Regions from separate parts of the Streptococcus sp. 1171_SSPC genome, predicted to be linked through region 1. Evidence: predicted binding sites of a transcription regulator. Region 1 holds the regulator's gene; each other region holds the start of a gene.

The links. Region 1 encodes NrdR, which represses ribonucleotide reductase genes. Its sites were predicted from a motif close to ACACNATATATNGTGT; they were not measured.
Region 2: nrdH (glutaredoxin-like protein NrdH) is a predicted target of NrdR. The motif match lies at 1,555-1,570, and genes of this name have one in related genera.
Region 3: nrdD (anaerobic ribonucleoside-triphosphate reductase) is a predicted target of NrdR. The motif match lies at 1,800-1,815, and genes of this name have one in related genera.

What each region holds. Positions count from the first base shown of each region.
Region 1 is NZ_JWAK01000032.1:15,115-18,398, forward strand. Features, by position in the region: gene ADF75_RS06215 (PTS transporter subunit IIBC) at 1-681, shown strand, start outside; gene ADF75_RS06220 (endonuclease/exonuclease/phosphatase family protein) at 745-1,560, shown strand; gene nrdR (transcriptional regulator NrdR) at 1,674-2,147, shown strand; gene ADF75_RS06230 (DnaD domain protein) at 2,148-3,284, shown strand, end outside.
Region 2 is NZ_JWAK01000035.1:41,419-44,702, forward strand. Features, by position in the region: gene nrdE (class 1b ribonucleoside-diphosphate reductase subunit alpha) at 1-1,087, opposite strand, end outside; gene nrdH (glutaredoxin-like protein NrdH) at 1,220-1,438, opposite strand; gene ADF75_RS07155 (phosphocarrier protein HPr) at 1,870-2,133, shown strand; gene ptsP (phosphoenolpyruvate--protein phosphotransferase) at 2,136-3,284, shown strand, end outside.
Region 3 is NZ_JWAK01000028.1:34,635-37,918, forward strand. Features, by position in the region: gene nrdD (anaerobic ribonucleoside-triphosphate reductase) at 1-1,733, opposite strand, end outside; gene ADF75_RS05530 (heme transporter CcmD) at 1,859-3,284, opposite strand, start outside.

The DNA of each region.
Region 1 (3,284 bases):
GTGACTGTTAAAGACGAAACTAAAGTTGGAACAGAAGAACAGTGGAAGGCTGAAGGTGCGATGGGACTTGTCATGAAAGGACAAGGGGTTCAAGCGATTTACGGTCCAAAAGCGGACGTATTGAAATCAGATATCCAAGATTTGTTAGACTCAGGTGAAGTGATTCCTGAAACTCTCCCAAGTCAAAAAGCATCTTCTCAACAAGCAGAAGTCAGCTTTAAAGGGGTGACAGAAGAAGTTCACTCAGTTGCTGAAGGACAAGTCATTGAATTAGAAAAAGTTCAAGATCCAGTCTTCTCACAAAAAATGATGGGTGACGGATTTGCAGTTGAACCAGCAAATGGTCAGATTGTTTCACCAGTAGCTGGTAAGGTGACAAGCGTCTTCCCTACCAAACACGCACTTGGTTTGGTAACAGAATCTGGTCTTGAAGTTCTCGTTCATATCGGTCTTGATACTGTAAGTTTGGAAGGAAAACCTTTCACAGTGAAGGTAGAAGAAGGTCAAACAGTGGCAGCGGGAGATTTATTAGTAGAAGCAGATTTGGATGCTATTCGTGAAGCTGGACGTGCAACGTCAACAGTTGTAGTCTTCACAAATGCTGCAGCTATTCAATCTGTCACTCTTACACAAACTGGTCAACTTCCAGCAGATGCTGTGGTTGCCAAGGTTGAATTATAATCTATGAGAGTCATTCCTTGTATCCATCGGATACAGGGAATTCTCTATTAGGAGAGTAGGATCATGAAATTTTTGACTTTGAACACTCATAGTTGGATGGAAGAAAATCCCCAACAAAAATTTGAGGACTTATTAACAGACATTCTTGAAAAGAAATACGATCTGATTTGTTTCCAAGAAATCAATCAGGCCATCGAAAGTCCAGTTGTTCCAGTTAATGACTTATATCATCCAACTCCTTCTGCGGAGCCGATCCATCAGGATCACTATGTTCGTTGTTTAGTTGAAAAATTAGAAGAAGAAGGATTAAGCTATCACTGGACCTGGGCTTACAACCATATCGGCTATGACCGTTATCATGAAGGCGTGGCGGTTCTATCACGTACCCCAATCCAGGCAAGCGAACTCTTGGTTTCAGATGTGAATGATCCAACAGATTATCATACACGACGGATTGCCATTGCAGAAACCCAAGTTGATGGGAAAGAAATTGCGGTTGCCAGTGTCCATCTATCTTGGTGGGACAAAGGTTTCCAACAAGAGTGGGCACGTTTAGAAGAGCGTTTCAGCCAATTGCAGAAACCCTTAATCTTAGCCGGAGATTTTAATAATCCAGCTGGTCAAGAGGGTTATGAGGCCATTTTAGCGAGTCCTCTAGCTCTTCAAGATAGCTTTATTGAAGCCCGTCAGACTAAGGGGACTTACACAGTAGGTCCTGGAATTGATGGATGGGATGATAATCAGGTACCTTTGCGGATTGATTATGTTTTCACTTCAAAAGAATGGGTTATCGAACGACTAGAAGTTGTGTTTGATGGTTCCAACCAACCTCTCGTCAGCGACCATTATGGTTTGTCAGCTGACTTGTATTTACCATAAGATTCAAATCCCTATGCCATTAGGAGGCTAGGGATTTTCTTTGTTTCGCTTTCTTTCACTTTAGCCCTAAATATGATAGAATAAAGTATTAAGAAACGATAAGGAGGGTGTCCATGCGGTGTCCAAAATGTGGCGGAAACAAGTCTAGTGTTGTAGATAGTCGCCAGGCAGAAGATGGGAAAACGATTCGTAGAAGAAGAGAATGTGATGAATGTCATCATCGCTTCACCACTTATGAACGAGTAGAAGAGCGGACTCTTGTTGTGGTGAAAAAAGATGGCACCCGGGAACAGTTTTCTAGAGATAAAATATTTAATGGGATCATTCGATCAGCTCAGAAACGTCCCGTATCGAGTGACGAAATTGAGGAAATTGTGGGTCGCATCGAACAAAAGATTCGAAGCCAGAGTGAAAATGAGATCCAGAGTGACTATATTGGATCACTGGTCATGGACGAGTTAGCAGAGTTGGACGAAATTACCTATGTCCGCTTTGCGAGTGTCTATCGTAGTTTCAAGGATGTTGGTGAATTGGAAAGTCTCTTAAAACAGATTACCAAAGGAACGAAGAAGAAAAAGGAAAAATAGATGAAGCCCAATACTTCATTTTCTTTCTTGAAGAATAATTATTTGGCGCCTACAGGAGCCTCCTTTACGCATCTGTATGGACCAATATTAGGTGTTCAAGCAAGTCAATTATATACTTTTCTGCTGAGTCTCTATGATCAGGGGAAAGAAAAACGGCTGATTGCTGTTGTTTTAAATCATCTGGATCTAGGTTTCGCTCATTTTCTCGAAAGTTTAGACCGCTTGATTGCCATGAATTTATTAGAGGTTTATGAAACAGAAGAAGGACTTCAGTTCCGATTTGTGCCTCCGCTAGAAGCAGATCAATTTTTTGCCAATGTTGCTTATCAGAAATTGCTGGAGAAAAAAATAGGAGAAGCGGCAGTTCGTGACTTGCTTCCTGAAAAACCAGAGGGCGAAAAACGGAAGGTGAACTTTGCCTCTGTCTTTGGGATTGATGGAGTTTCGACCCATCAGAAGAAAACATCTTCCTTCAGTTTGGAGCACTTTAAACAATTAATGGCGCGAGATGGTCTCCGTTTTGAGAACGAACAAGAAGACCTCTTGGTTCTCTATGCCATCACAGAAGAGAAGAATTGGACTTGGTATGAGACCTATCTCTTGGCCAAGGAGACAGCGGCTAATTTGATCATTTCGACCAAGCGGATGAGACAGAAACTAACCCAACAACCACAGGAAAACGGTAAGGATGAGTTCACTCCGCAGGAAAGAGCCATTATCCGAGAAGCTAAAAATAGGACTAGTCTCCAATTTTTAGCAGGAATTAAAAAAGCGCGTAAGGCTGTCGTGACCCAATCTGAGCGTAAGGTGATTTCTGATTTGGCCCAGTTAGGTCTCTTAGATGAAGTCATAAACGTGATTTTGCTCTTGACCTTTAATAAGGTTGCTTCTGCCAATCTCAATGAAAAATATGCTTTAAAGGTTGGGAATGATTTTGCGTATGAGGGGATTAAAACGGCCGAGGAGGCTGTCCTGAAGATCCGCCAGCGCCAAGACTCTCATACACAAAAAGCAAAAGAGAAAGCAACTAAGAGTGGACAAGCGACTGGAAAAACCAATGTTCCTAAGTGGAGTCAGCCTAACTATACCAATCAGACCAGCCAGGAAGAACAGGCTGATTTGGAACAACAAAAACGG
Region 2 (3,284 bases), on a different contig from region 1:
TGTTAACTACATATGGGTAACCAGATTCTTGTTGCAATTTAGAAATTTCAGTTTCCAAATCACGGGCCTTAATTTTTGTCTTGCGGATGTTCGGATTAGCAACCAACTCATCGTATTTTTCAGTGATGTCGATGTAGTTAAATGGCACTCCGTATTCACGCTCTACAGAGTAAGGGCTGAAGAGGTACATTTCTTCATTCTTACGAGCCAACTCGTAGAACTTGTCTGGCACGACGACACCAAGTGAAAGGGTCTTAACACGAACTTTTTCATCGGCATTTTCCTTCTTAGTAGAAAGGAAGGAGATGATATCTGGGTGGAAGACATTGAGGTAAACTACACCAGCCCCTTGGCGTTGTCCCAATTGGTTAGAGTAAGAGAAGCTATCTTCGAAGAGTTTCATGACTGGCACGACCCCAGAAGCGGCTCCTTCATAGCCCTTGATTGGTGCACCAGCTTCGCGAAGATTGCTGAGGGAGATTCCAACCCCACCACCGATACGTGAAAGTTGGAGGGCCGAGTTGATAGAGCGTCCGATCGCATTCATATCATCAGTTACCTGGATCAAGAAACAAGAAACCAATTCCCCACGGCGGGCACGTCCAGCATTCAAGAAAGAAGGAGTAGCTGGTTGGTAGCGCTGGTGGATGATTTCATTTGCGATGTCTTTAGCAATTTCTTCATTTCCATCCGCAAAGTAGAGAGCATTGAAGAAGACGCGGTCTTCCATACTTTCGAGATAGTACTCTCCATCATTTGTTTTCAGAGCATACTGGTTATAGAATTTATAGGCAGCCATGAAGGACTTGAATTGGAAGTTTTGATCTTTGATAAATTGGGCCAATTCTTCCAAAAATTCAGGACGGTACTTCTGAATGAAGGCTGTTTCGATATAGTTGTGTTCAATAAGGTAGTTGATTTTATCCGTTATTGAATCAAAGGCCATGGTATTTGGCACAACATTTTCTTTGAAGAAAGCATCCAAGGCTTCTTTATCTTTATGAAGCATGATTTGACCGTTAACTGGACGGTTGATTTCATTATTAAGACGGAAGTAGGTTACGTCTTCAAGTGATTTTAATCCCATAATGTTCCTTTTTCTAATTCAAAAACAAAGGGGAGGCAAGCTCCCCTGTACAAGTAAAAGGGCTAGGGGAACACTGTAGTCGAGAACTACAGTAATCCATTCCCTAGACCAATCAGATCCTGTTTGATAGTTTTAAGATAATTTCTTGAGCTTAGCTGGTTGGAAGCCAGAGAAGACTTCATCTGCCGTTTGGATAACTGGTGCAGCGTTGAAACCAAGGTTCTTCACATGGTCTACAAACTCAGGTTGCTCATCTAGATTAATTTCACGGTATTCAACGTGATTGGTATCTAAAAAACGTTTGGTCATTTTACATTGAACGCAATTATTTTTTGAATAAATTGTCACCATAATGTGATCTAACTCCTCTAAATTCATAAATCTGTATCTAGTATAAACAAAAGGTTTTTCCTTGTCAAGAGTTTTAACTAAATATTGTGCACGTAAATTAACTATATCGGAGTATACCACAATATGTAGTATTGTAAGAATTAGTGAAAATTGAGGAAAACGTGATAAAATATAGGTTTTTTAAGTCAAAGGAATTCGAACTATTTTCCTAAAATTCTATATACTGTGTCCCTGAAAGCAATTCTATTTATTTAATAGAAGAAAGTAAAAAAAGTAGTTTAAAAGAAGAGAAAAAATGAGTGCTTCCTGTAAGTATTTTCAGTAAGTGTGTGATAAAAATCTTGAAAAATAATGAAGAAGATGATATAATAGCAAATTGTAAGGGTTATCACAGATAACTCAAAAACTAATTTTAAAAGGAGAGTCAAACTATGGCTTCTAAAGATTTCCACATCGTGGCAGAAACAGGTATCCACGCACGTCCAGCAACTTTGTTGGTTCAAACTGCTAGCAAATTTGCTTCAGATATTACTCTTGAATACAAAGGTAAATCAGTTAACTTGAAATCAATCATGGGTGTTATGAGCCTTGGTGTTGGTCAAGGAGCTGACGTTGTAATCTCAGCTGAAGGTGCTGACGCTGATGATGCTCTTGCAGCAATCGCTGAAACAATGGAAAAAGAAGGATTGGCATAAACATGACAGAAATGCTTAAAGGAATTGCAGCATCTGATGGTGTTGCCGTTGCTAAGGCATATCTACTTGTTCAACCCGACTTGTCATTTGAAACAATCTCAGTTGAAGATACAAATGCAGAAGAAGCTCGTTTGGATGCAGCTCTTGAAGCTTCACAGAACGAGCTTTCTCTTATTCGGGAGAATGCAGTAGCGAGCCTTGGTGAGGAAGCGGCACAAGTATTTGATGCTCACATGATGGTCCTTTCTGACCCTGAAATGGTTGGTCAGATCAAGGAAACAATTCGCACGAAGAAGGTGAATGCTGAGGCTGGTTTAAAAGAAGTCACAGACATGTTTATCACCATCTTTGAAGGAATGGAAGATAACCCATACATGCAAGAACGTGCAGCAGATATTCGCGACGTGACCAAACGTGTTCTTGCAAACTTGCTTGGTAAGAAATTGCCAAACCCTGCAACCATCAATGAAGAAGCAATCGTGGTTGCGCATGACTTGACTCCATCCGATACCGCTCAATTGAACAAACAGTTTGTTAAAGCCTTTGTTACAAACATTGGTGGACGTACAAGTCACTCAGCTATCATGGCGCGTACACTTGAAATTGCAGCGGTTCTTGGTACAAACAACATTACAGATCTTGTAAAAGATGGTGATGTGTTGGCTGTATCTGGAATCACTGGTGAAGTGGTCATCAACCCAAGTGAAGAACAAATTGCAGCCTTTAAAGCAGCTGGTGAAGCTTACGCTAAACAAAAAGCTGAATGGGCTCTTTTGAAAGATGCCAAAACTGTTACTGCAGATGGCAAACACTTCGAGTTGGCTGCTAACATCGGTACACCTAAAGACGTTGAAGGTGTGAACGAAAATGGTGCAGAAGCTGTTGGTCTCTATCGTACTGAATTCTTGTACATGGATTCTCAAGATTTCCCAACTGAAGATGATCAATATGAAGCATACAAAGCGGTTCTTGAAGGAATGAACGGTAAACCTGTTGTCGTTCGTACAATGGATATCGGTGGGGATAAAGAACTTCCTTACTTCGATCTTCCTAAAGAAATGAACCCATTTTTGGGTTACCGTGCGTTGCGTATCTCTATCTCTGAAACAGGTAACCAAATGTTCCGTACACAATTGCGTGCTTTGCTTCGT
Region 3 (3,284 bases), on a different contig from region 1:
TTCCCAAATTTCTCCGTATCCAGGCGACAGAAGCGGTCTGTCAAACTTTCTGATGGCGTCGAATAGATTGAGAAGTGGTAGTCATATTGGTCGGACCATTCTTCGACCCGTTTCTTCATATCCTTAATGATTTCGATTGTAAATTGTTTGGCTTCTGGATTTTCTTCCCAATTTGGACCATAAAAGACAGTCGCTACTTCATACAATCCAATATAGCCGAGTGAAATGGTTGCTCTGCGATGACGGAAGAGCTGGTCTACCTGGGCATATTTACCCAAACGCTTCCCAAAAGCGCCATATTGGTAGAGAATTGGGGCATTGGCTGGAGTCGCTTCCTTGGTCCGCTCTACCCGATAGATCAAAGCATCTTCCGCGATGTTCATCCGCTCATTAAAAATTTCCCAGAACTTTTCTTTATTCCCTTCTGACTCCAAGGCAATCCGAGGGAGATTGACTGTCACAACCCCTAGGTTCATCCGACCAGAATTGACTTCCACACCATTTTCATCCTTCCAACCTTGAAGGAAAGAACGACATCCCATGGGCACCTTGAAGGAGCCCGTCAACTCAACAATTTTGTCATAAGACAAAACGTCTGGATACATGCGTTTGGTCGCACATTCCAAGGCCAACTGCTTGATGTCGTAGTTGGGACTACCTGGTTCTAAGTTGAGGCCTCTTTTTAAACTAAAAATCAACTTAGGGAAAATAGCGGTCCGGTGTTCTGAACCAAGTCCTTTGATTCGAATTTCCAGAATGGCCTTTTGAATTTCCCGTTCGAAGCGATTGGTTCCAAGCCCAAAGCCCAGCGAAGTAAAGGGCGTTTGCCCATTTGAGGTAAAGAGGGTATTGATCTCGTACTCCAAGGATTGCATGGCATCATAGATATCTTTTTGAGTCTTGCTCCAAGCATAGTCCTCGCGTTTTTCAGGGAGAACCCACTCCTCTGCATCTTTCAAGTGCTTCTGATAATTCTTTTCTGCATAAGGAGCCAAGACTTCGTCGATCCGGTCAGCTGAGCAACCGCCATACTGGCTAGAGGCTACATTGGCAATGATTTGCGAGATCTGTGCCGTTGCAGTTTGGATGGACTTGGGACTTTCTACTTCTGCATTCCCAATCTTAAAACCATTGCGCAGCATGCCTTCAAAATCGATCAAACAACAGTTGGTCATCGGAGTGTAAGGGCTATAGTCCAAATCATGGTAGTGGATATCCCCTTTTTGGTGGGCATTGGCTACGTGTTTGGGCAACATTTTAAGACCAATAGACTTGCCGACAATTCCTGCTGTCAAATCGCGCTGGGTATTAAAAACATCGCTGTCCTTATTGGCATTTTCATTAACGACAGCTTGGTCCTTGTTGAGGAGCTTGCCGATGGTAAAGTTGATATCCGTTGCCTTTGAGCGCTCAAAATCACGCTGCGTGCGATAGGTAATATAGCTCTCGGCAATCGCATATTCATTGGCTTGCAACAACTCATGCTCAACGACATTTTGAATCTCGTAAATTTTTACGCCACGAGGGAAGCGTTCCAAAATTTCAGCCACAATCCGGTCTGTTACGGTTTCTAATTTCGCTTCCAAGGCCGGAGTGAGACCGGTCACTTCTTCTGTCGCTTTGACCAAAGCACGGTAAATTTTATCGACATCAAACTTGACCTTCCGCCCATCTCTCTTTTCTACAAAGAGTTGGGGGAGACTTTGGATATGCTCTTCTCGTAACGTTATCATAAGCTCGCCCACTTTCTTTTTTATACAAATAGAATTCACTCCATATTATATCACTCAAAAATAAAAAATCAATATCTTGTGTCAAAAAATGTCATTTCATTTTCAAACCACAAGATATTGATAGTCTATTTATATTGGTACAAGGTGTAATGCGAACCCTGCTGGTTCACTTTTTCATAACTTTGGGTTAAAACCTTTTGCATAGCAGACGTTACATCTAGGTCCTTATTGACCACAATAAACTTCGGCTTGTCTTGCTTAATCTGATTCGTCAGATTAGTTCGGTTTTCCTTCGGCCCCAGATAGGCTGTCGGAGTTAGAAGGGCTGAAGCGGCCAAGCGACCACTTTCCTGATAGAGATGGGCCGTCTGATCCCAAGCATATATGGTATCCTTGGAATCACTATGACTCTTGATATAGTGGGCAATCGTACTTCGTTCACTCGCTAGGTTGTTTTGGAGAACCAATTGATTCACAACTGGATACCCAACTAAATAACCTATTGCTAAGATCGGTAGGAAGGCTTGACTGGAGAAATAAAGCTCCCAGATAGAATTATTCTTCATCTTCCGGCGCTGATAAGTGGACTCATCCCCGGCAAACCAAAGAGCGAATAAGGGAAGACCAAAAGGTAACAAGCTAAGGAACTGATAGACCCCTTGCTCTGGTGTACCAACCACAATTGCAACAACTAGCGGAAGACCAAACCAACTCATAAACCGGATCAAACGTTGACCACTTGTCGATACTTTTCGGAAGGACATGACGAAAGCTGAAGCAAAACCAAGCGTTAACAGCAATAAACAGTAATAAACTAAGTTGGCAAATAGGTGCCCCGCATCAAACTGGAGGGAGCGAAGACTATACAAGGTCTGATGAATCGCATATCCAAAAGAGCCGTTCCACACGGTGATGTAGCCTAAGGGATAAAAGACAAGAGAGAAACCCAAGAGGGCAGCAAGGAATTGATAGAAGCCGTGGGCAAATTTCTTTTGCTTCACATGATAGGCTGTCAATCCAAGAAAAGCAAGCAGATAAAAAATCACACTCAGCCATGGCACCATCATAAAGGCCAAACAGGCTCCTGCGCCATAAGCGACAAAGGATTCATCTGTTTTCTCACCCTCTAGATAAGCGAGAATGAAATTCATAGAGCCAAATAGGAAGGGCAGGGCGTAAAAGACAGCGTAATTGCCGCCAAATCCAAGCACTCCAGCAAGAAGGTAGAAGAGTAGCTGAACTTGTCCTGCAATTTTTTCACTTGCAACTAAGCTTCTGACCATCCGATACAGGCTCGTCCCAGCAAAAAAGTAGGCTAAAATCTGGAAGACCACCAGGAGAACTTGACCTCCTACCAAACTTCCTAAAGCGCTGATTCCGTAGTAGAGCAAACCATTGACCCCAAAGAAATGACCATAGGGAACTTGACCTTGAGACATTGCCCAACCGGCATATAAGTCCTGGGTTTGTTGATTGGTCGCCAGTAAGTTGATAAAAGGAAGGGCTACATGAACCAGCCCAAGTAGGACACTAAAAGCAATTGGTAGTGAC